Regions from separate parts of the Salmonella sp. FC25216 genome, predicted to be linked through region 3. Evidence: predicted binding sites of a transcription regulator. Region 3 holds the regulator's gene; each other region holds the start of a gene.
What was found. The regulator LexA, encoded in region 3, represses DNA repair genes until DNA is damaged. The targets are predictions, from matches to a motif close to TNCTGTATGTACATACAGNA.
Positions count from the first base shown of each region.

Region 1: a site for LexA is predicted at 3,858-3,877, ahead of mutH (DNA mismatch repair endonuclease MutH). Genes of this name have one in related genera too.
Region 2: a site for LexA is predicted at 3,282-3,301, ahead of dinG (ATP-dependent DNA helicase DinG). Genes of this name have one in related genera too.

Region 1 is NZ_JBDGON010000003.1:178,779-187,072, reverse strand. Features, by position in the region: gene lplT (lysophospholipid transporter LplT) at 1-337, shown strand, start outside; gene AC3G3F_RS07110 (NADP(H)-dependent aldo-keto reductase) at 420-1,460, opposite strand; gene AC3G3F_RS07105 (YgdI/YgdR family lipoprotein) at 1,651-1,869, opposite strand; gene AC3G3F_RS07100 (TerC family protein) at 2,039-2,752, opposite strand; gene mutH (DNA mismatch repair endonuclease MutH) at 2,934-3,629, opposite strand; gene rppH (RNA pyrophosphohydrolase) at 4,312-4,842, shown strand; gene ptsP (phosphoenolpyruvate--protein phosphotransferase) at 4,855-7,101, shown strand; gene lgt (prolipoprotein diacylglyceryl transferase) at 7,317-8,192, shown strand; gene thyA (thymidylate synthase) at 8,199-8,294, shown strand, end outside.
Region 2 is NZ_JBDGON010000005.1:88,323-96,616, reverse strand. Features, by position in the region: gene ybiB (DNA-binding protein YbiB) at 119-1,093, opposite strand; gene dinG (ATP-dependent DNA helicase DinG) at 1,123-3,267, opposite strand; gene rhlE (ATP-dependent RNA helicase RhlE) at 3,471-4,829, opposite strand; gene cecR (transcriptional regulator CecR) at 5,059-5,733, shown strand; gene hlyD (secretion protein HlyD) at 5,733-6,728, shown strand; gene AC3G3F_RS11775 (ATP-binding cassette domain-containing protein) at 6,721-8,294, shown strand, end outside.
Region 3 is NZ_JBDGON010000001.1:695,819-704,112, reverse strand. Features, by position in the region: gene ubiC (chorismate lyase) at 1-37, shown strand, start outside; gene ubiA (4-hydroxybenzoate octaprenyltransferase) at 51-923, shown strand; gene plsB (glycerol-3-phosphate 1-O-acyltransferase PlsB) at 1,034-3,454, opposite strand; gene AC3G3F_RS03215 (diacylglycerol kinase) at 3,625-3,993, shown strand; gene lexA (transcriptional repressor LexA) at 4,102-4,710, shown strand; gene dinF (MATE family efflux transporter DinF) at 4,884-6,215, shown strand; gene AC3G3F_RS03200 (hypothetical protein) at 6,205-6,318, shown strand; gene AC3G3F_RS03195 (CsbD family protein) at 6,340-6,549, shown strand; gene zur (zinc uptake transcriptional repressor Zur) at 6,647-7,162, opposite strand; gene AC3G3F_RS03185 (conjugal transfer protein TraF) at 7,409-8,294, shown strand, end outside.

The DNA of each region.
Region 1 (8,294 bases), on a different contig from region 3:
CGCCGGGATTTTGATTGGTGTTGTGGTCGCGATCTTCTCATTACAGCACGCATTGTTGCCTGCTTATGCCTTGTTGCTGTTGATAGGTATGCTGGGCGGCTTTTTTGTAGTGCCGCTCAACGCCTTGCTACAGGAGCGCGGTAAGAAGAGCGTTGGCGCCGGGAATGCCATTGCCGTACAAAATCTGGGCGAGAATAGCGCCATGCTATTAATGCTGGGGTTGTACTCGCTGGCGGTGCTGGTTGGCGTTCCGGCAGTGGCGATAGGTATCGGCTTTGGCGTGCTGTTCGCGCTGGCGATCGCGGCGCTGTGGATCTGGCAGCGCCGGCAGGCATAATGCAGAATGAATATGCCGGGTGGCGAGTGCGCCTTATCCGGCTTGCAGGTTCGGGAAGCGTAGCGCCACCGGGCACTGACCATCACGGCGCCGGATAGGTATAAACCTGATGCGCCGCCTCAATCTCCGCCAGGACCTCTTCGCTTAACGTCAGATGCAGACTTTCCACATTCGTCTTGAGCTGCGCCATCGTGGTTGCGCCCAGTAACGTACTGGCGACAAACGGCTGGCGGCGAACAAAGGCCAGCGCCATCTGCGCCGGATCAAGATTGTGACGCTTCGCGATGTCGACGTAGGCGGCAACGGCTTTTTGCGCCTGTTCGCCGCTGTAACGTGTGAAGCGGCTGAACAAGGTATTCCGCGCGCCTGCGGGTTTGGCCCCGTTCAGGTATTTACCGGTTAACGTGCCAAACGCCAGACAGGAATAGGCGAGCAATTCAACGCCTTCATACTGGCTGACTTCCGCCAGCCCGACCTCGTAGCTGCGGTTTAACAGGCTATAGGGGTTCTGGATAGTGACAATACGCGGCAGGTCATGTTTTTCCGCCAGATGCAGATAGCGCATAACGCCAAACGCTGTCTCATTTGAAACACCAATATAACGAATCTTACCCGCTCGCTGAAACTCACTTAGCGCGTCTAACGTCTCCAGTAGACTTACTACTGGTGCGGAGTCTGTCCAGCTATAGCCGAGTTTACCGAAGCAGTTAGTGGGTCGCTGCGGCCAGTGCACCTGATACAAATCCAGATAGTCGGTCTGCAATCGGGTCAAACTGTCGTGTAGCGCTTCGCGAATATTTTTTCGATCCAGCGCCTGATGAGGTCGGATGCCTTGATCATTATGACGTGCCGGTCCGCTGACTTTGCTGGCGATGATCAGTTTTTCACGGTTGCCGCGTTTGGCGAGCCAGTTACCGATATAGGATTCCGTCAGCCCTTGCGTTTCCGGGCGCGGCGGTACCGGATACATCTCGGCGGCGTCGATAAGGTTAATGCCATTTGCGACGGCATAGTCGAGCTGTGCGTGAGCGTCGGCTTCGCTGTTTTGTTCACCAAATGTCATTGTGCCCAGCCCTAGCGTACTTACTTCGAGCGAGCTGTGGGGTATACGGTGATAGTGCATAGCCGTTTCCTTTTTATTATGAAGTCAGAAATTCCCGACAAAGGACAATAAAAATGGCAGAGGGAAGGCAAAAGGGAAAGTAAAATTGCAGGCTGCGCGGCGTAATTGTTACCGGGCGTGGTCGCCACGCACCGTTCCTGGACGCAGCCTGAAGGTCTACAGAATGCTGACCCCGATCACAGGCTATCGTTTAACGTTCGATGATTTGAGACACTTCGTCACGGTTGATTTGCATCTCGTTTCCCTGTGCATCGGTATAGCTGACCAGACCGGTATCGTCGTCAACTTGCGGTTTTCCATCGGTCAGGATCATACGACCATCTTTTGTCGCCATCACGTAATCGCTGCTGCATCCGGATACCGCAAAAGCCAACCCTACTGCGGAAATTACAACTGCCCATTTTTTCATCCGTTTGTCCTCACGTAACCTGCATCTGATAATAGTCTGTTAATCATATGTCTGATAATAGTCTAGTAATAACGCGCAGCTCTGCATGTCGGAAGCAGCAAAATCTTAATCTGTGAGAAGAAAGGAAATAAAGTGAGTATTCGCTCCCCGGCGGGGGAGCGAGACAGGATTACAGCGGATTCTTTTTACTGCGCAACAGATTCAGGCTCTCTACTGCGATAGAGAAGAACATGGCGAAATAGATATACCCTTTCGGAACGTGAACGTCGAAACTTTCCAGAATCAGGGTAAAGCCAACCAGGATCAGAAAGGAGAGCGCCAGCATTTTTACCGACGGATGACGATCGACAAACTCGCCGATGGGCCGTGCCGCAAACATCATGACGCCCACGGCAATAACGACCGCCGCCATCATAATAAACAGATGGTCGGAGAGGCCAACCGCTGTGATAACTGAATCAAGACTGAAAATAATATCCAGCAGCATAATCTGCACTATTGCGCCCAGGAAAGAAGAAACACGGGTTTTTAACCCCTCTTCTTCGCCTTCGATGGACTCATGAATCTCCTTGCTGGCTTTCCAGATTAAAAATAACCCGCCCAGTAAAAGAATGAGATCGCGGGCGGAAATCGCTTCGCCGAAAAGCTCAAACAGCGGATTAGTCAGGCGAGTGACCCAGGCGATTGATGCCAGCAACGCCAGACGCATTATCATCGCCGCCGCCAGCCCAAGCCGCCGCGCGTGGTTCCGTTGCGCCGTAGGAAGTTTTGCTACCACCAGAGAAAGAAAAATAATGTTGTCGATCCCAAGTACAATCTCCAGCAGCGTCAGCGTACCGAGCGCCAGCCAGGCATTGGGATCGGTTATCCATGCAAATAACATCGAACAAAGTCCTGCCAAAAAAAGAAGCGGTAATTATAGGCCTGTCGTGCGGCGGGCGAAAGCCCGGGCTGAATTTGCGCAACCGCGAAGGGTGTAAAATAGCGGCGACAATGCGTTTACGCTTATCGGACGTCGGCCCGATGCGTAGCCATAGCGGGGGCGCGTTTGCGCGTAGCGGGCGTTACGGATTCTGCAATAAAAAATGGCGAGCCAGCAGCGCCTGCGTAAAATTTTTTTTCAGATAAAATCCACGCGGTAGCGTCAAAATCGGTTCCCCGCGCGCGCCGATAGCCTCGGTGAGCGCCCTGGCATTGGCGGCTTTGGGCCGCAGTTGCAAGACTTCGCCATGGCGGGCGGTAATGCGTTCCACCTGCCCCAGCACTATCATGTCCATCAGCTCTTCCCAGTCGAGGCGTAATTGTCTGTCTTCTTCTTCACTCGGACTCCAGAGTAGCGGCGAACCTACGCGGCGTTCGGCTAACGGTATGCTGCGCTCGCCTTCGACCGGCACCCATAGCACACGCTTCAGTTTATGGCGTACGTGGCTTGTCTCCCAGGTCACGCCGCTGTTACCGGTTAACGGCGCCACGCAAACAAAGGTTGTTTCCAGAGGACGACCCAGGCTATCCACAGGGATGGTTTTCAGTTCTACGCCTAACGCGGCGAAATCCTGCTCCGGCTTGCTTCCGGCGCTGGCGCCGAGCCAGATCTCCAGCAGAACGCCGATCCAGCCTTTGTCTCGCTTCAAATCTTTAGGTGTGGTAATACCAGCTATCGCTGCCAGCTCGCCTAACGTATAGCCGGAAAGCTGCCGCGCCTGGGCTAACAGCAATGCTTCCGAAGCAGGCGGAGTCAGTAGCGGACAAAGAGCGGACATTGCAATTACCTTAGGTTAAAAAATGAGCAGTGATTTTATACCGTGTGAACAGAGTTTATCTTTTTCTGTGTCCTATATTCAATAGACTGATTTTTATTGCTTTTTTTGTGTTGTTTCTTCGTGTTGCGCAACGCAGGAGCAGGTTTTCCAATTCTGGTCACTGACAATAAACAGGATCTTACACTATGTTATCCACAGAAAGTTGGGATAACTGTGTAAAACCACCACTACTGTTTCCATTTACAGCCTTGACGTGCGACGAAAATCGAAAATTCAGACAAATAGTGCGTAAGTTATTGGCACAATCTGTGGATAAAACCGACGCTGGTTGATCTTTCATCAGCATAAGGATCTTAGGTGTGACGCTGGTCACGATTTATGAAGGTGACATGTAATATTTGTCTATAACGCCATGAATATAAGGCACTATTTTTACTGTCTCTCACACGAGGAATTCAGACTGTTCTGGGTTTTCCCGTGGTAATTCCATACTTCTTCACAACTATATCCACAGAAAAGGTGAATAAAATGGCGCAAGGGCGTCATCATCTGTTTATAACTCGGCCATTTACTGTGAGTTATTCAATTGTTATTAGGCTGTGTCACTATTACAGAGTGGTTTACCGCCTCACTGGAGTATGAAACAATCGTTCATATATAAGGTTTATGTTGAGGTAGTCCGGTGATTGATGACGATGGCTACCGCCCAAATGTAGGTATCGTAATTTGTAATCGTCAGGGGCAGGTGATGTGGGCCCGGCGATTTGGTCAGCACTCCTGGCAGTTCCCGCAGGGCGGGATAAATCCAGGGGAGTCGGCAGAACAGGCGATGTACCGGGAACTGTTTGAAGAAGTAGGGTTAAGCCGTAAAGATGTGCGAATCCTTGCTTCAACTCGCAACTGGTTGCGTTACAAGTTACCAAAACGTTTGGTGCGTTGGGACACAAAGCCGGTATGTATCGGCCAGAAACAAAAATGGTTTCTTTTGCAGTTAATGAGCGCCGACGCCGAAATCAATATGCAAACCAGCAGCACGCCGGAGTTTGACGGCTGGCGCTGGGTAAGTTACTGGTATCCGGTTCGACAAGTGGTGTCGTTTAAACGCGATGTCTACCGCAGGGTAATGAAAGAGTTTGCAAGTGTTGTAATGGCGCTTCAGGATAATACGCCTAAGCTACAAAGCGCGCCTGCTTATCGACGTAAAAGAGGTTAAGCCACGCAAATTATGCTCACTCGCCTGCGCGAAATAGTCGAAAAAGTGGCCAGCGCGCCGCGTCTGAACGAGGCGCTGAATATTCTGGTCACGGATATCTGTCTTGCGATGGATACAGAGGTTTGCTCGGTTTACCTGGCCGATCATGACCGACGCTGTTATTACCTGATGGCGACGCGGGGATTGAAAAAACCGCGTGGTCGAACCGTTGCGCTTGCGTTTGATGAGGGGATCGTTGGCCTGGTGGGTAGGCTGGCGGAACCCATTAACCTTGCCGATGCGCAAAAACATCCCAGCTTTAAATACATTCCGTCGGTAAAAGAGGAACGTTTTCGCGCGTTTCTCGGCGTGCCGATCATTCAGCGTCGCCAACTTCTGGGCGTGCTGGTCGTACAGCAGCGCGAATTGCGCCAGTACGATGAAAGCGAAGAGTCTTTCCTCGTCACGCTCGCCACGCAGATGGCGGCTATCTTGTCACAGTCGCAGGTCACAGCGCTGTTCGGGCAATACCGGCAGACACGAATCCGCGCGCTTCCTGCGGCGCCGGGCGTGGCTATCGCGTCGGGCTGGCAAGATGCGACCATGCCGCTGATGGAACAGGTTTACGAAGCGTCTACGCTGGATACCTCTCTTGAACGTGAACGATTGACCGGCGCGCTGGAAGAGGCGGCGAACGAATTCCGACGGTACAGCAAACGCTTTGCCGCTGGTGCGCAAAAAGAGACGGCGGCCATTTTCGATCTGTACTCACACCTGCTTTCAGACGCCAGATTGCGTCGCGAGCTTTTCGCCGAGGTTGACAAAGGCGCTGTTGCGGAGTGGGCCGTTAAAAAAATCATCGAAAAATTTGCCGAACAATTTGCGGCGCTAACCGATAACTACCTCAAAGAACGTGCGGGAGACTTACGCGCTCTGGGGCAGCGACTGTTATTTCATCTTGATGATTCAGTCCAGGGGCCAAACGCCTGGCCGGAACGTTTTATTCTGGTCGCGGACGAGCTGTCGGCGACCACGCTGGCGGAGTTGCCGCAGGACAGGCTGGCTGGCGTTGTGGTGCGCGACGGCGCGGCAAACTCTCATGCGGCGATTATGGTGCGCGCGCTCGGTATCCCGACCGTTATGGGCGCTGATATTCAGCCTTCGGTGCTACATCGTCGTACTTTGGTGGTGGATGGTTATCGCGGTGAATTACTGGTCGATCCTGAACCGGTGCTTATTCAGGAATATCAGCGGCTCATTAGTGAAGAGATCGAACTCAGTCGCCTGGCAGAGGACGACGTCAATCTTCCCGCCCAACTGAAAAGCGGCGAGCGCGTCAAAGTGATGCTGAATGCCGGGCTCAGCCCCGAGCATGAGGAAAAGTTAGGCGCTCGGATCGACGGTATCGGCCTGTACCGTACTGAAATCCCCTTCATGCTGCAAAGCGGGTTTCCCTCGGAAGAAGAGCAGGTGGCGCAGTATCAAGGGATGCTGCAAATGTTTAACGATAAACCGGTGACGCTGCGAACCCTGGATGTGGGAGCGGATAAGCAACTGCCCTACATGCCGATCAGCGAGGAGAACCCGTGTCTGGGCTGGCGCGGGATTCGCATTACGCTGGATCAGCCGGAGATCTTTTTGATCCAGGTCCGCGCGATGCTGCGCGCCAATGCGGCGACTGGCAACCTCAGCATTTTGCTGCCGATGGTTACCAGCATTGATGAAGTCGATGAAGCGCGCCGCTTGATCGAACGCGCCGGACGCGAGGTCGAGGAGATGATCGGCTATGCGATCCCGAAACCGCGTATCGGTATTATGCTGGAAGTACCGTCAATGGTATTTATGCTGCCGCATCTGGCTAACCGGATCGACTTTATCTCGGTCGGCACTAACGATTTAACGCAATATATCCTGGCGGTAGATCGCAACAATACCCGCGTGGCCAGTATTTATGACAGCCTGCATCCCGCTATGCTGCGCGCACTGTCTATGATTGCGCAGGAAGCCGAAAAAAATGGCATCGATCTTCGCCTGTGCGGCGAGATGGCGGGCGATCCGATGTGCGTAGCGATTCTTATCGGTCTGGGATATCGCCATCTTTCGATGAATGGCCGTTCGGTAGCGCGTGTGAAATATCTTCTGCGGCATATCGATTTTGAAGACGCGCAAACCCTTGCCAGGCGCAGCCTTGAGGCGCAGATGGCGACCGAGGTGCGTCATCAGGTGGCAGCCTTTATGGAGCGCCGCGGGATGGGGGGATTGATTCGCGGAGGGTTATAACGACCGGAGCGGGAAAAGAGAGTGACTCTGGATTCACGGCGCAGACAACACGCCTGCAAGGTGAAAGACAATGCGTATACATATCTTTTAACGGTAATCGGCATCTCGCTTTTAACCCTTGTGCTATTATTCGCACCTTTGGAGCGTCTGCAACGCGCAGACGCGCTTATCAATCGCTATCTCTTCAGCGAAATAACAAGAAATTGTGGTGACAGATGACCAGTAGCTATCTGCATTTTCCGGACTTTGATCCGGTCATTTTCTCAATTGGACCCGTCGCGCTTCACTGGTATGGTTTGATGTATCTGGTGGGGTTTGTTTTCGCGATGTGGTTGGCGGTGCGTCGCGCTAACCGTCCGGGAAGCGGTTGGACCAAAAACGAAGTTGAAAATTTACTCTATGCAGGTTTCCTGGGGGTCTTCCTGGGGGGGCGTATTGGCTATGTTCTGTTTTATAACTTCCCTCTGTTTCTGGATAACCCGCTCTATTTATTCCGCGTCTGGGACGGTGGCATGTCCTTCCACGGCGGGCTTATCGGTGTGATACTGGTGATGATTATCTTCGCCAGGCGCACGAAGCGCTCGTTCTTTCAGGTGTCTGATTTTATTGCACCGTTAATTCCGTTCGGCCTGGGCGCCGGGCGTCTGGGCAACTTTATCAACGGTGAATTGTGGGGGCGCGTCGATCCTAACTTCCGGTTTGCCATGCTCTTTCCGGGTTCACGCGCGGAAGATATTGCGCTGCTGCCGTCACATCCGCAATGGCAGCCTATTTTTGATACCTACGGCGTATTGCCGCGCCATCCTTCTCAGTTGTATGAACTGGCATTAGAAGGCGTGGTGCTGTTTATCATCCTTAATCTCTTTATCCGCAAACCGCGTCCGATGGGCGCTGTCTCCGGATTATTCCTGATTGGCTATGGCGCGTTTCGTATCATTGTTGAATTCTTCCGCCAGCCGGACGCGCAATTTACCGGCGCATGGGTACAGTACATTAGCATGGGGCAGATTCTCTCTATCCCGATGATTATCGCTGGCGCGATCATGATGGTTTGGGCATATCGCCGCCGCCCGCAGCAACACGTTTCCTGAGGAACCATGAAACAGTATTTAGAACTGATGCAAAAAGTGCTGGATGAAGGCACACAGAAAAACGACCGTACCGGCACCGGCACGCTTTCCATTTTTGGCCAT
Region 2 (8,294 bases), on a different contig from region 3:
TGTTGTTTGGATTCTGACGGGTATTACCCTCGTCTGCTTGCCAACAGACCCACTGCTCCAACCCTCATTAACCCTGTTTGTTACCCTTATTTGCCCGTCCGCCACTGGACGGGTTTTTTTATTCGCTAAAAGTCTGTTCGACTCGCGCAAGCCCGTCTTTTAACGTCGCCGCCTCTCCCGTCGCAACCAGACAACAGGCCATTTGCGTTTTTAATGATTGCGGCACCGGCTCGCGTCCGGCAACGCAGCGCTCAATCCAGCGCGCGGTGATTTCAGGATCTTTATTCGCAGGCAGTGAAAACGGCTCGTCGTGCGTGTCGCTCTGACGCTCATGTAGTACCTGCACGCCGCGGCTATCAATCAGGCTGATTTGCGGACAGCGTTGCGGGTTGGCATAGACTTCACCTTCGGTGCCATGCATCAGCAAAGCCCGCCCGCCAATGCGGCTAAAAAAGGTCGCCACACGCGGTACATATTCAGGATGAGAAACGCTTGATAAACGCAGCGCGGCATCCTCAGCAAACGGCGTCGCCAGTTTAGCCAGTGAATGCGCGCTGTTGCGCACGCCCATCCGCCAGCGCATCGCCAACTGTTTTTCCAGTGGCGGACAGAGCGCGCTCACCGGGATAAACACCGGCTGGTGTCCGTCCAGTTTGGCCTGCGCTTGTCCGCCGTGTAGGGTGGGTACAATCCCCATCAGCTCAAATAGAGTTTCCGTCAGTACGCGGGTCGGATCTTCACTGACGCCGTGCACTACGACTGGAAAGCCCAACTTATGCAGCAGGATGGCCAGCAGCGGCGTTAAATTCGCCTGTTTACGCGCGCCGTTATAGCTGGGAATAACAATCGGCAGCGGCTTATCCGCAGGCGGTGTCAGTTTGATGGTATGATTCTGCATGGCTTCATAAAAGCCCAGCATTTCGGCTCCGCCTTCGCCTTTAATACGCAGCGCCATCAATATGCTGCCCATTTCCAGGTCGGGGACGTCGCCATTCAGTATTCGGGTATACAAACCGCGCGCGGTATCCAGATCCAGATCGCGGGCGTGATTTTTACCTCGCCCGATCTCTTTGATGATCTTGCGATAATCCATTGAAAGCTCCTTAAAGTGTGCTCACAGCATTAACGCCGTCGGCGGCGTGCAGGTTTTGCTTTTGGTTTTACTATAACGTCTGGCACGGCAGGCTGCTCTATCGGAAAAACAGGTAAGGCATTCAATAAACGCTGTCCGTAGTTTTTGGTCAACAAACGCTTATCATAAATGACCACTTCTCCCCGACAGGCGTGGCTACGGATCAATCGCCCTACCTGCTGAATTAAATTAAAAGACGCACTTGGTAAGCTTTGTACCTCAAACGGATAACGATTCAGGCTTTTTAGCCATTCGCCTTCAGTGATCACGACCGGGCTGTCAATCGGCGGGAAGGCAATTTTATGGATATGGACCTGCGTCAGCAGATCGCCTTTAAGATCCAGCCCTTCGGCAAAAGACTGAAGCCCAACCAGCACGCTGCGTTCGCCGCTCTCCACCCGTTTACGGTGCAGCTCCACCAGCCGGTAACGCGGCTGATCGCCCTGGACCAGGAGGAGTAAGCGCACATCAGCGACATGCTCCAGAAAACGCTGCATCGCCCGCCCGCTGGCGAATAGCACCAGCATACCATGATGTTTTTTGCTCTCCAGTTGCTCGCGAAAATAGGCCGCCATTTCGGCTATATGCTGCTCTTCGTTATCAATGGTGGGTTCGTAGCGCATTTGAGGAATCACCAATTTCCCCTGCTCCACATGATTAAATGGCGAATCCAGCGCTACAAAGCGGTCGCCGGCTTTTTCTTTTAAGCCGCTCATTTCCTGCAGGCGCGAAAAGCTATTAAGCGAGCGCAGCGTCGCCGAGGTGACAATAATGTGCGGTACGCTGCGCCATAACAATCTTTCCAGCTGATCGCTGACGCGGATACCGACACAATGGAACCAGACGTGGAGCTGCCCTTCGCGTATTTCGCGCGTCGCCCATTTGGACACCGGCGCGCCTGAAGACTGCGCCATCGAAGCCAGCCGCCATAATTTACTTTGCGCCTCGAACATTCCCAGCGCCCGGTTCATCTGTAAAATCACCCGATGCAAACGCACAATATCGTGCGACCCGGTTTTTTCGCTGAGATCGTTGAGAAAGGACTCCGCCAGCCCACGCAGCGTTTCGGTCAGCTTCGCCAGCCGCTGGCAGATTTCCATGACCTCAGCGGGCAACTCGCCCATTGCAAAACGGTGCTCCGCCTCCTGCGCTGCGGGCATATACAGATTAAGAATGGCATTGAGCGAGGCGATCAGCTCGTATACCTCCTCGCAATGAGCGTTAAGTCGCTCAGGATTCGCTAACGGCGGCGTGGTTTTAGGACGAAATTGCTCCATGCAGGTCGCCACCAGTTTGTTGAACAGATCCAGTTGCAGACGATACCAGGAGGCGGTAATTTCCGCGCTCATCTCCAGCGCGTCGCGAGCGACATCGGGCAGATGATGACCTTCATCCAGTACCAGCAGCAGATGCTTCGGTTCCGGCAGTACGGCTTCGCTTTCCATCGCCGCCATTACCAACGCGTGATTCGCCACCACGACTTCCGCTTCCTGTATTTCACGTCGGGCGACAAAGAATGGACATTCGCGGTAATAGTGACAGTTGCGGTTCAGACAACTGGCTTTATCGGTACTTAATCGTCGCCACAGATCGTCGTCAATAGCAATGTCGGTATGATCCCGCAGACCATCCCATTTGTAACCGTCAAGATCCCCTTTCAGCCTGGCGCAGCGCTTTTGCTCTTCCTGGTTGTTAGGCGTCAGTTCGTCATCAAGAAAGGCGAGCAGATCCTGCTGCGTAGGCTCGCTACTGGCGAGCGCCGTCAGGTTTCGCGGACACACGTAACGCCCGCGGCCAAAGGCGGCGGTAAAGCGCAGATCGGGGATGATTTTTCGTAGCAGCGGCAAATCTTTGCTAAAGATCTGATCCTGTAACGCCACGTTAGCGGTACTGACCACCAGCGTTTTTTGCTCTTCCCGGGCAATGGCGATGCCGGGAATAAGATAGGAAAGGGTTTTCCCGACGCCGGTCGGCGCTTCAATAGCCAGATGTCTCCCTTCTTCCCCGGCCAGCGTTCTGGCGACGTCAGCAATCATCTGCCGCTGCGGCGCACGGGGAATAAAGTCGGGAATCTGGTCCTGAAGCGCCTTATACCAGGCGGCGATTTGCGCTTTCAGCGCAGCGGTCAATGCCATGAGAAAACCTGAAGTACTGTATAAACAGCCACTATTGTGTCACATTTCAGGGGCGGGAAATACCTTTTTTGCCGGTTCTGGAATACGGCTCGCAACGCCGCTTTTATCTGCCGGATGGCGGCGACAAGCGCCTGATCCGCCTACGCCGCGTCATACGCAGGCCCGGTAGGCGTCGCGCTACCGGGCATATTGCCGGATAAAATTTACTGGGCGGGCGTGATTCTGCGCGGGCGACGCGGCGGACGCGCTTTGTCGCCAGCGGGTTTCCCCTCGCCTGCGCGCGGTTTTGATTTCGCCTTCGGCGCCCCGCTATCCTGACGTCGCGGCTGCTGACTGCGCCCCGCTCCGCCTTGACTTTGACCGCGTCCACGACCGCCGCCGCGCTGCTGACGGCCATTCTGAATCGGCTCCGCTTTAATCGACGGGTCCGGCTCATAGCCCGGCGTCGTAATGCGTGGGATCTCTTTTTTCAGCAACTTTTCGATATCACGCAACAGTTTATGTTCGTCAACACAGACCAGCGACAGCGCCTCGCCGGTTGCCGCCGCGCGACCGGTACGGCCAATACGGTGTACATAATCTTCCGGCACGTTAGGCAGTTCATAGTTGACCACGTGCGGCAGTTCTTCAATATCCAGACCACGCGCCGCAATATCCGTCGCCACCAGCACGCGAATATCGCCGGATTTAAAATCGGCCAGCGCGCGGGTACGTGCGCCCTGCGATTTATTACCGTGGATCGCCGCGCTGCGAATACCGTCTTTATTAAGCTGTTCCGCCAGATGGTTCGCGCCATGTTTGGTGCGGGTGAAGACCAACACCTGCTGCCAGTTGCCCTGGCCAATCATTTGCGACAACAATTCACGCTTACGTTTTTTATCCACAAAATGCACGTGCTGCGTCACCTGCTCTGAGGCCGTATTGCGGCGCGCCACTTCGATTTCCAAAGGGTTGTGCAACAGCTTTTCGGCGAGCGCTTTGATGTCGTCGGAGAAAGTGGCGGAGAACAGCAGGTTCTGACGCTTCGCCGGCAGTTTCGCCAGCACGCGACGAATGTCATGAATGAAGCCCATATCCAGCATACGGTCGGCTTCATCCAGTACCAGAATCTCAATCTGATCCAGCTTCACGGCATTTTGATGTTCCAGGTCAAGCAGACGTCCCGGCGTCGCCACCAGCACATCCACGCCGCCGCGCAGTTTCATCATCTGCGGATTGATGCTTACGCCGCCAAATACCACCAGCGAGCGAATGTTAAGATATTTACTGTAATCTCTGACGTTTTCGCCAATTTGCGCCGCCAGCTCGCGGGTTGGCGTGAGGATCAACGCACGCACCGGACGACGACCTTTAGCGTGCGGCTGATGGGTAATCAGATGCTGCAACAATGGCAGGGTAAAGCCCGCCGTTTTACCGGTCCCGGTCTGGGCGCTGGCCATCAGATCGCGGCCTTCCAGCACGGCGGGAATCGCCTGCTGCTGAATAGGGGTAGGTTCACGGTAACCCTGCTCGGCAATGGCGCGCAGGATATCAGGGTTTAATCCCAGGGAATCAAAAGACATAACTACTCCGGACCGCCCCGACCGTTGCCGGTGTAGTTTTCAGGGAGATGCTCAAATTTGGAATGACAAAAACCACAATGTCATGAAGGGGCGGAGTGTAGCAGTTTTTGTGATGCGGCGCATAAATTATCCCGAAAGGTGGCAAAGACAAATTAATCGACCACACTGGACAAGTGCCATTATGAGTCATAATCTTAATCAATCGATTGATTAAGAATTAGGGCGTGTGATGAATATTCCCACCACGACCACCAAGGGCGAGCAGGCGAAAAGCCAGCTAATTGCCGCCGCGCTGGCGCAGTTTGGCGAGTATGGCCTCCATGCCACCACGCGCGATATCGCCGCGCTGGCGGGGCAAAATATTGCCGCCATTACTTACTATTTCGGCTCAAAAGAGGATTTATACCTCGCCTGCGCCCAGTGGATTGCCGATTTTCTTGGCGAAAAATTTCGCCCCCATGCTGAAAAAGCGGAACATCTGTTTAGCCAGCCAGATCCTGACCGGGACGCCATACGCGAGTTAATTCTGCTCGCCTGCAAGAACATGATTATGCTGCTGACGCAGGAAGACACCGTTAACCTGAGTAAATTTATTTCACGCGAGCAGCTCTCTCCCACGTCGGCCTATCAACTGGTTCATGAACAGGTTATCGATCCGTTGCACACCCATCTGACAAGATTGGTTGCCGCTTATACTGGCTGCGACGCCAATGATACGCGCATGATTTTGCATACCCATGCCTTACTGGGCGAAGTGCTGGCGTTTCGTCTCGGCAAAGAAACTATTTTGTTACGTACCGGCTGGCCGCAGTTTGATGAAGAAAAAGCGGAGCTGATTTACCAGACGGTAACCTGCCACATCGATCTTATTCTGCACGGTTTAACGCAAAGGAGTCTGGACTGATGAAAAAACCTGTCGTTATCGGACTGGTAATCGCAGCGATCGTCGCTGTGATTGCCGGTGGAACCTGGTGGTATCAAAGTCGGCAGGACGATGGGCTGACGCTATACGGTAATGTCGATATTCGTACCGTCAATATCAGCTTTCGCGTCGGCGGCAGGCTGGCGTCGCTGAATGTTGATGAAGGCGATACTATCAAAGTCGGACAGGTGCTCGGCGAACTGGATCACGCGCCATACGAAAACGCGCTGATGCAGGCGAAAGCTGGCGTGTCGGTCGCTCAGGCGCAATACGATTTGATGCTGGCAGGCTATCGCGATGAAGAGATAGCCCAGGCCGCCGCCGCCGTCAGACAAGCGCAAGCCGCCTATGACTACGCGCAAAACTTTTATAACCGTCAGCAAGGACTGTGGAAAAGCCGCACCATTTCCGCTAACGATCTGGAAAACGCCCGCTCATCGCGCGATCAGGCGCAGGCGACGCTGAAATCCGCGCAGGATAAACTGAGCCAGTACCGTACCGGTAATCGTGAACAGGATATCGCCCAGGCGAAAGCCAGCCTGGAACAGGCAAAGGCCCAACTGGCGCAGGCGCAGCTTGATTTGCAGGACACCACGCTTATCGCGCCTGCCAACGGGACCTTGCTCACTCGCGCGGTCGAGCCGGGCAGTATGCTGAACGCCGGCAGCACGGTATTAACGCTCTCGCTGACCCGCCCCGTCTGGGTGCGCGCCTATGTCGATGAACGCAACCTCAGTCAGACACAGCCGGGACGCGACATTCTGTTGTATACCGACGGACGTCCTGACAAACCTTACCACGGCAAGATTGGTTTCGTTTCGCCCACCGCGGAATTTACGCCGAAAACTGTCGAAACGCCGGATCTGCGTACCGATCTCGTCTATCGCCTGCGCATTATCGTCACCGATGCGGACGATGCGTTACGCCAGGGGATGCCGGTCACGGTGAAATTTAATGACGAGGCACGGCATGAGTGAGGCCGTTATTACACTGCACGGTCTGACGAAGCGCTTTGCGGGAATGGATAAACCCGCCGTCGCGCCGCTCGACTGTACCATTCATTCCGGTTATGTCACCGGACTGGTAGGGCCGGACGGCGCAGGAAAAACCACGCTGATGCGTATGCTGGCGGGCCTGCTCAAAGCCGATGGCGGCAGCGCGTCTGTATTGGGCTTCGACCCGATACAAAACGACAGCGAGCTGCACGCGGTTCTGGGCTATATGCCGCAGAAATTCGGTCTGTATGAAGATCTTACCGTCATGGAGAACCTTAATCTCTATGCCGATTTGCGCAGCGTTACCGGCGAGATACGGGAAAAGACCTTTGCCCGTTTGTTGGAGTTTACCGCCCTCGGCCCTTTTACTGGCCGTCTGGCGGGGAAATTGTCCGGCGGAATGAAGCAAAAACTGGGGCTGGCCTGTACGCTGGTCGGCGAACCAAAAGTGCTGCTGTTGGATGAACCGGGCGTTGGCGTTGACCCGATTTCACGGCGCGAGTTGTGGCAAATGGTCCACGAACTGGCGGGCGACGGGATGCTGATTTTATGGAGCACCTCCTATCTGGATGAAGCCGAACAGTGTCGCGATGTGCTACTGATGAATGAAGGCGAGCTGCTCTATCAGGGCGAACCTAAAGCGCTGACGCAAACGATGGCCGGTCGTAGCTTTCTGATGAGCAGTCCACAGGAAAACAACCGTAAGTTGCTACAGCGAGCGCTCAGACTGCCGCAGGTGAGCGACGGCATGATTCAGGGACGTTCGGTACGCCTGATCCTGAAAAAAGAGGCGACCGCAGCAGAGATTCGTCAGGCCGAAGGGATGCCGGAAATCACCCTCAATGAGACCGCGCCGCGCTTCGAAGATGCGTTTATCGATCTGCTTGGCGGGGCGGGAACCGCGGAGTCTCCGCTGGGTTCAATCCTTCATACGGTTGAAGGCACTCCCGGCGAAACGGTGATTGAAGCGCAGGAACTGACGAAAAAATTTGGCGATTTCGCGGCCACAGACCATGTTAATTTCGTCGTACAGCGCGGCGAGATTTTTGGCCTGCTCGGCCCGAACGGCGCAGGTAAATCAACCACCTTTAAAATGATGTGCGGCCTACTGGTGCCGACGTCCGGCAAGGCGCTGGTGCTGGATATGGACCTGAAAGTCAGCTCCGGCAAAGCCCGTCAGCATTTGGGCTATATGGCGCAAAAATTTTCGCTTTACGGCAACCTGACGGTCGAGCAGAACCTGCGTTTTTTCTCTGGCGTCTACGGTTTGCGGGGCCGCGCGCAGAATGACAAAATTCAGCGCATGAGCGAAGCGTTTGGTCTGAAAAGCATTGCTTCGCATCCCACCGATGCGCTGCCGCTGGGCTTTAAACAGCGACTGGCGCTGGCCTGCTCGCTGATGCACGAACCGGATATTTTATTCCTTGATGAACCAACGTCCGGGGTTGATCCCCTCACCCGCCGTGAATTTTGGCTGCATATTAATAGCATGGTGGAAAAAGGGGTCACGGTAATGGTGACGACCCACTTTATGGATGAGGCGGAATA
Region 3 (8,294 bases):
TACCGAGCTTTTTTTACCTGCATCGCCGCTGTACTGAGAGGAAGATAAAGATGGAGTGGAGCCTGACGCAGAGTAAGCTGCTGGCGTTTCACCGCTTGATGCGTACAGATAAGCCTATTGGCGCGTTGCTGCTGCTCTGGCCGACGCTTTGGGCGTTATGGGTGGCGACGCCGGGTATGCCTCAGCTGTGGATTTTGGCGGTTTTTGTCGCCGGCGTGTGGTTAATGCGCGCGGCAGGCTGCGTGGTGAATGATTATGCCGATCGTAAATTTGACGGACATGTAAAACGTACTGTAAACCGGCCTTTACCCAGCGGCGCCGTGACAGAGAAAGAAGCGCGCAACCTGTTTGTGGTACTGGTGTTGCTGGCGTTTCTGCTGGTGCTGACGCTGAACGCCATGACGATTCTGCTTTCCGTGGCGGCGCTGGCGTTGGCCTGGGTTTATCCCTTTATGAAACGCTACACCCACCTGCCGCAGGTAGTGCTGGGAGCCGCTTTCGGCTGGTCAATTCCCATGGCGTTCGCCGCGGTGAGCGAATCCCTGCCGTTGAGCTGCTGGCTGATGTTCCTCGCCAATATTCTCTGGGCGGTGGCTTACGATACGCAATATGCGATGGTCGACAGAGATGACGATATCAAGATAGGCATTAAATCGACCGCGATTCTGTTTGGTCGTTATGACAAATTGATTATCGGAATTCTGCAGCTTGGCGTAATGGCGTTAATGGCGCTGATCGGCTGGTTGAATGGTCTGGGATGGGGATATTACTGGTCTGTACTGGTGGCGGGCGCGCTGTTTGTATACCAGCAAAAACTGATTGCGAACCGTGAGCGCGAAGCCTGCTTTAAAGCCTTTATGAACAATAACTACGTTGGCCTGGTGCTATTTTTAGGGCTGGCGATGAGTTACTGGCACTTCTGATGTCATGCCGGGCGGCGGCTACGCCTTACCCGGCCTGCAAACCCAAAATTTTCAATACGTCATATCAGTCGCCCGATAAGCTTGCGTCATCGGGCATTTCAGGCGCTGGCTTACTCGCCCTGCGTCGCGCTTTCAATCGTCAGACGGACATCAGAGGTAATCAGATCGGCAAGCATCTGATATATCTTCATCGTTTCTGCTGGTTCGGCATCGCCGGTATCACTGATATAGCCCTCATCCCGTAGCGTTAGCACTAATGAACTGAACACCGCCTTGTCGAAAAACTCCGGCGCGTTAATACCGTGCAGGACAGACAGACGTTGCGCCACGGTACGGCTTTCTTTCTCCAGCGTACTGCGGTTGATGGACGGATTGGCGCTCAACAGCCAGAACGTAATGGCATAACGCTGTAGCGTTTCGCGCGCGCCCGCCGCCAGCAGTTGCAGCGTACGGGAATGCGCCGGGTTGATATGCAGTTCGTCGTCCTGCACGGTAATCAGCCCCTGACGCTGCATTTCACTGGCCAGTGCGTCAATCACCGCAGCTAACTCCTCGCGCTCCCAGCGTAGGAACAGCTCCGCTTTTAACATCGGATAGAGCGCTTCAACATGCTGCTGCAACGCATCACGCGAAATGCGGCGATGCTGGGTGATAATCGCCGCCATCAGCGAAGGCATAATCAACATATGCGCGATGTTGTTGCGATAGTAGGTCATCAACACTGCCTGCTCGCGCGGCAGGATGATGATATCGCCAATGGTGTCTTTCTCGACCTCAAACTTATTCATCTGCAGCGCGTGAGCGATGAGCTCGTCAGCGCTGGCGGCAGGAACGGTTGAGTCCGTAGAATAAGGGACATTGCGCATCAGATCGAGATAACAATCGAGCTGCTCGGTAAGCTGCTCGCGGGTGAGCGAGCGCTGACGCGACGCCAACAGCGCGGTACAACACAGGTTCATCGCGTTTGCCGCGCCAGCGTTGTTAATACGCACCATCAGATCGGCGGCGATACTATTTACCGTCGGCGTCAGCCAGGCCGGGCGTATTGCCTCTATAGGGTCGATAGATTCGCGCCACTCCGGCACATGCTGATTCAGGTACGTCATAAGCGGCATCGGTTCGCCAAAGTTAACGTAGCCCTGACCCAGATTGCGCAGCTTGCTCAGACCGCGCAGCATCTGCGGCAGACTCTCTTTCTCTTTTGTCGCGCCGCGCAGTTCTTTAGCATAGGTTCCCACTTCCATGACGTGCTCATAGCCGATGTAAATAGGCACTAACGTAATTGGACGGGTACCGCCGCGCAGCATCGCCTGGATAGTCATCGACAGTGTGCCGGTTTTCGGATCTAACAAACGTCCGGTACGCGAACGTCCTCCTTCGACAAAATATTCTACGGAGTAGCCGCGGCTGAACAGCTCGCCCAGATATTCGCGAAAAACGGTGGAATAGAGTTTATTCCCCTTAAAGGTGCGACGAATAAAGAACGCGCCCAGACGGCGGAAAATCGGGCCAGCGGGCCAGAAGTTAAGGTTGATACCGGCGGCAATATGCGGCGGAACCAGTCCCTGATGGTACAGCACATAAGAAAGGAGCAAATAGTCCATATGGCTGCGGTGACAGGGCACATAGACGATTTCATGCCCGTCGTGCGCCAGTTGGCGTACGCGCTCGGCGTTATGCACGTTAATCCCCTGGTAAAGCCGGTTCCAGGTAAACCCCAAAATCCTGTCGGTCAAACGAATCATCTCGTAAGAGAAGTTCGCCGCGATCTCTTCCATCAGCGCAATGGCGTTTTGCTGCGCTTTTTCATGAGAGATTTTCTTACTGCGCGCTTCGTCTTCTACCGCGCGGGCGATAGCTTTCGAGGCCAGCAGTTTGTTAAATAGATCCTGACGGGCGGGCAGGCGTGGGCCAACAGCCGCCAGGCGCTGGCGAGCAAAGTGCATACGCGCCACGCGCGCCAGTTTCTGTGCGATGATTTTATCGGTGCCGTGTTCATCAGCCATGCGACGTAATGAGACGGACGGCGAGAATCGGACAAAGCTATCGCGACCCAGCCAGGAGATGGCAAAAAATTTCTGTACGCCGTTCATCATACGTAGAGGCGGGTTCTCTTCTCCCTTTTCACGACCCGGCGCGCGGCCAAACATCACGGAAACGGGCACCATCTGCACGTCCAAAGCCGGATTACTACGATGCAGATCGAGATAATCGTGAAAAAGTTTCACCGACTCTTCTTTTGGCGTGTAATACGTAAAGACGCGCGGTCCGCCGTGAATAAATACATAGCGCGGCAACAGCGCGCCGTCGATCTCCAGCGGCTCCAGCGGATCCGGGAGATCGTGCGCCAGACATTGAGCGCGCAGCGTCAGTAAGTCCGCTTTTGAGTTGTATGGCAAGACATACATAATGGGACGAGAAGTATCGAGTCCCAATTCCTGAGCGGGTTCCGCCGGAATAGACTTGCTTTTTACCAGTATGCTTAATGGTAAATTCAGTAATTTGTAGTAAATTCGTGGCCAGCCGGACATAAACGATGTAAAGCCTCTGGTTAATAATGCAAATGCGCTGCAAGGATATCAGAAAGTTTAGCGAATTTCTGTTGTATCCCGTCATACTTCGCGCTGCGTTACGGTAGTCCGAATCGTGCGGGGCAACCGTATAATGTCATTGACGTTAATAATGTAAAAAGGTTCTTTTGATGGCCAATAATACCACTGGATTTACCAGAATTATCAAAGCGGCAGGGTATTCCTGGAAAGGATTTCGCGCCGCATGGACTCACGAAGCTGCGTTTCGCCAGGAAAGCCTCGCGGTATTGCTGGGCGTCGTCATCGCCTGCTGGCTGGATGTGGATGCGATTACCCGTGTGTTATTGATAGGTTCCGTTTTACTTATCATGATTGTTGAAATCCTCAACAGCGCTATTGAAGCGGTCGTTGATCGCATTGGTTCTGAATACCATGAGCTTTCCGGCCGCGCGAAAGATATGGGATCGGCTGCGGTACTGCTGTCTATTTTCGTTGCCCTGATGACCTGGGGCATCCTGTTATGGTCACATTTTCGATAAAGGTTCCAAATTTTATAAATCTCTTGTTTTTTGCGCCGTTTGTGGTTCCAAAATCACCTTTAACTGTATATACTCACAGCATGACTGTATATACACCCAGGGGGCGGAATGAAAGCGTTAACGGCCAGGCAACAAGAGGTGTTTGATCTCATTCGGGATCACATCAGCCAGACAGGTATGCCACCGACGCGTGCGGAAATCGCGCAGCGTTTGGGGTTCCGTTCCCCAAACGCTGCGGAAGAACACCTTAAAGCGCTGGCGCGCAAAGGGGTGCTTGAAATCGTTTCCGGCGCATCGCGAGGCATCCGTCTGTTACAGGAAGAAGAGGACGGATTACCGCTTGTCGGGCGTGTCGCGGCGGGCGAGCCGCTTCTGGCGCAGCAGCATATTGAAGGCCATTATCAGGTCGATCCTTCTTTATTCAAACCCAGCGCCGATTTCCTGCTGCGCGTGAGCGGTATGTCGATGAAAGACATCGGTATTATGGATGGGGATTTGCTGGCGGTACATAAAACGCAGGACGTGCGCAATGGCCAGGTGGTTGTCGCTCGCATTGACGATGAAGTGACAGTAAAACGCCTGAAAAAGCAGGGCAATAAAGTGGAGCTGCTGCCGGAAAACAGCGAGTTTACACCGATAGTGGTGGATCTGCGCGAGCAAAGCTTTACGATTGAAGGGCTGGCGGTAGGTGTTATTCGCAACGGGGAATGGTTGTAATCTCTTAATCTCCTTGTACGCCGCCATCCGGCAATCTTGTCCTGATGGCGCTGTGCTTATCAGGCCTACGGGAATGCAGTTGCTGAAATGATTAATTTGTAGGCCGGATAAGGTGTTACGCTGCCATCCGGCAATGAGCACGTTTCGTTTAACTCCTTGTCAGGCTTTTCTCCATGCCGTTTTTTACCTCTTCTGATAAAGCTCTCTGGCGTCTTGCGTTGCCGATGATTTTTTCTAACATCACCGTTCCCTTACTGGGACTGGTCGATACGGCGGTGATTGGTCATCTGGACAGCCCGGTTTATCTGGGCGGTGTGGCGGTGGGAGCGACTGCCACCAGCTTTCTTTTCATGCTGCTGCTATTTCTACGTATGAGTACTACTGGGCTAACGGCGCAGGCATTTGGCGCCAAAAATCCACTGGCGTTAGCCCGGGCGCTCATTCAGCCGTTGTTACTGGCGCTGGGCGCTGGCGTGATGATTGTGCTATTTCGCACGCCGCTTATCGAGCTGGCTTTACATATTGTCGGCGGGAACGACGCTGTCCTGGTACAGGCGAGACAATTCCTTGAAATTCGTTGGCTAAGCGCTCCCGCGTCACTGGCGAATCTGGTGCTGCTCGGTTGGCTGTTAGGCGTCCAGTATGCGCGGGCACCCGTTATCTTGTTGGTCGTGGGCAATATCCTCAACATCACGCTCGACCTGTGGCTGGTGATGGGGCTTCATATGAACGTGCAGGGTGCCGCCCTGGCGACGGTCATCGCAGAATATGCCACGTTACTGATCGGCTTCATGATGGTGCGTAAAGTTCTCCATCTCCGCGGCGTGTCGCTGGATATGCTAAAACAGGCCTGGCGCGGCAACGTGCGCCGTCTTTTGGCGCTCAATCGCGATATCATGCTGCGCTCATTGCTCCTTCAGCTTTGTTTTGGCGCAATCACGGTGTCAGGCGCGCGGCTGGGCAGCGATATTATCGCGGTAAATGCAGTACTGATGACATTACTCACCTTTACGGCCTATGCGCTGGACGGCTTTGCTTATGCGGTAGAAGCGCACTCCGGTCAGGCTTACGGCGCGCGTGACGGTAGCAAGCTACTGGATGTCTGGCGAGCGGCGTGTCGCCAGTCAGGAATTGTGGCCTTGTTGTTTTCCACAGTCTATGCCCTGGCAGGCGAACATATTGTCGCGTTACTGACCTCATTGCCGCAAATACAGCTACTGGCGGATCGGTATCTTCTCTGGCAGGTGGTATTACCGCTGGTGGGCGTATGGTGCTATCTGCTTGACGGCATGTTTATTGGCGCGACGCGCGCCGCCGAAATGCGCAATAGCATGGCGGTCGCTGCGGGAGGATTTGCGCTAACGCTCTTCGCCCTGCCGGTATTAGGAAATCATGGTTTATGGCTGGCATTAACCGTGTTTCTGGCGCTTCGCGGTCTGTCGTTGGCCCTTATCTGGCGTCGTCACTGGCGCGAGGGTACATGGTTTGCCAGTCGTGACGGTTAAAAATTCTGAATATAAAACCGAAGTCCGAATTCCTGCCTACAATTACTATCACGTCCAGCAGAAATTGCAGTGCATTTGGGCGAATAACACTTGCTATTCCTAACCGAATGATGAGGACAAGATGATGAATAAAGACGAAGCCGGCGGTAACTGGAAACAGTTTAAAGGTAAAATGAAAGAACAATGGGGCAAACTGACCGATGACGATATGACCGTTATCGAAGGTAAACGCGATCAGCTGGTAGGTAAAATCCAGGAGCGTTACGGTTACCAGAAAGATCAGGCGGAAAAAGAGGTTGTTGACTGGGAAACCCGTAACAACTATCGCTGGTAATACGTTTTCCCCACCAGGAGTACATGGATGTGCTTCCCACTGTTTGCTTATGAATGCGGGCGGCACCCTCTCTATTGTCGCCCGTTTCCCGTTTTGGCTAGCGCGGTTTTTTCTTCACCAGCACCGAGTGATCGTGACTGCACTCACCCGGATGGCGGCACGCTTCCACTTCTACGCACTCGGGGCACAGACCGTGCGCCTCGATAACGTTATGTCGTAGCGCAAATCCCATTTTAGCCGCCAGCGTATGCATGATGTCTTCCACGCCCTCTGCACACTCTTCCTTCACCACGCCGCAACGATCGCAGATAAACATGGCCGAGCTGTGCGTTGGCTGATCGAACAGGTGGCAAACCACGTAACTATTGGTGGATTCCACTTTATGGACAAACCCCTGTTCAAGCAAAAAATCCAACGCGCGGTAGATGGTGGGCGGTTTGGCCTGTGGTTCCGTTTCGCGCAGCAAATCGAGCAGATCGTATGCGCTGATCGCGCCCTGCTGTTGGCTCATCAGGCGCAGCACTTCGAGGCGCTGAGGCGTCAGGCGCACGTTGCGCTGCGCACAGAGTTTTTCAGCTTGCGCCAGTAACTCTTGCGTTGTGGTCTTTTCCATGTAGCACCTCGAATGGCATGAAAGTCTAATCTGCTACTTTACCACGAGCTGCTTAAAACTCTGAAATTACCCCGCAACAATATATCGCCTGCTAAGCTTTTCCGGATCAGTATTCTCATCTATACATAATGAGGGCCGATATTATAACAACAGGCTTTAATATCACTATTTCACAGCAATAGTTCGCCTCTGCCCTGCAAGACGTGGCGGAGAGATTACTTCACCTGATAATAAAATGGGCTAACTGTGAACAAAGACGTCAAACTTTCACTAATTGCTATCGCGGTCTCGCTTTGTATGGCAAAGCAGGCGAGCGCCGCCAATACCTGGACAGAAGCGCGTAATGACGCAATGGGCGGGACGGGCGTAGCGTCCGCGAATTATGGCAGCGGAGTACTGTTAAACCCGGCATTACTGGCAAAAGCCAAACCGGAAGACAATATCACTGTTGTCCTTCCTGCAATCGGCGTCCAGATTACCGATAAAGACAATCTCCAGGATGAAATTGATGATATCAGCGATAAAGTGGATTACTACGATGAGGTCGTCGATAACCTTACGCTGGGGCAAATTCTGCTCAATCCGCGCGGCGTGCTGAATCAATTTCAGGGGGCCGCGCGCGATTTGGCCGATGAGCTGGAATATCTCAACGGAAAAACCGCCCGTGCCAATGCCGGCGCCGGGTTGGCGGTAAGTATTCCAGGACAAACGCTTTCCGTGGCGTTTATCGCCAAAGGTTATGCGCATGGGCGCGTGAGTTCGTCCATTGATCAGAACGATATTCAGTATCTGCGCGATATCCAGCATGATGAAAGTATCGCGCTTCGTGAAGCAGGACGCGCTGCCCTGCTGGGGTCTGATGAAATTACAAAGCATTTAAACTCTACCGCGTCGGGGCGGGTAGCGATTGTGTCTGACTACGGTATTGCGCTGGCGAAGCAGTTTGCGGTGGGCGACGTGCCTGTTTCCATTGGCGTTACGCCAAAACTGCAAAAAACCTGGCTCTATAACTACACCACGTCAATTTATAACTACGACAGTAGCGACTGGAATAGCAGCCGTTATCGTAATGACGACACTGGCTTTAACGTTGATGCGGGGCTTGCTGCCGATGTCGGTGAAAACTGGACGT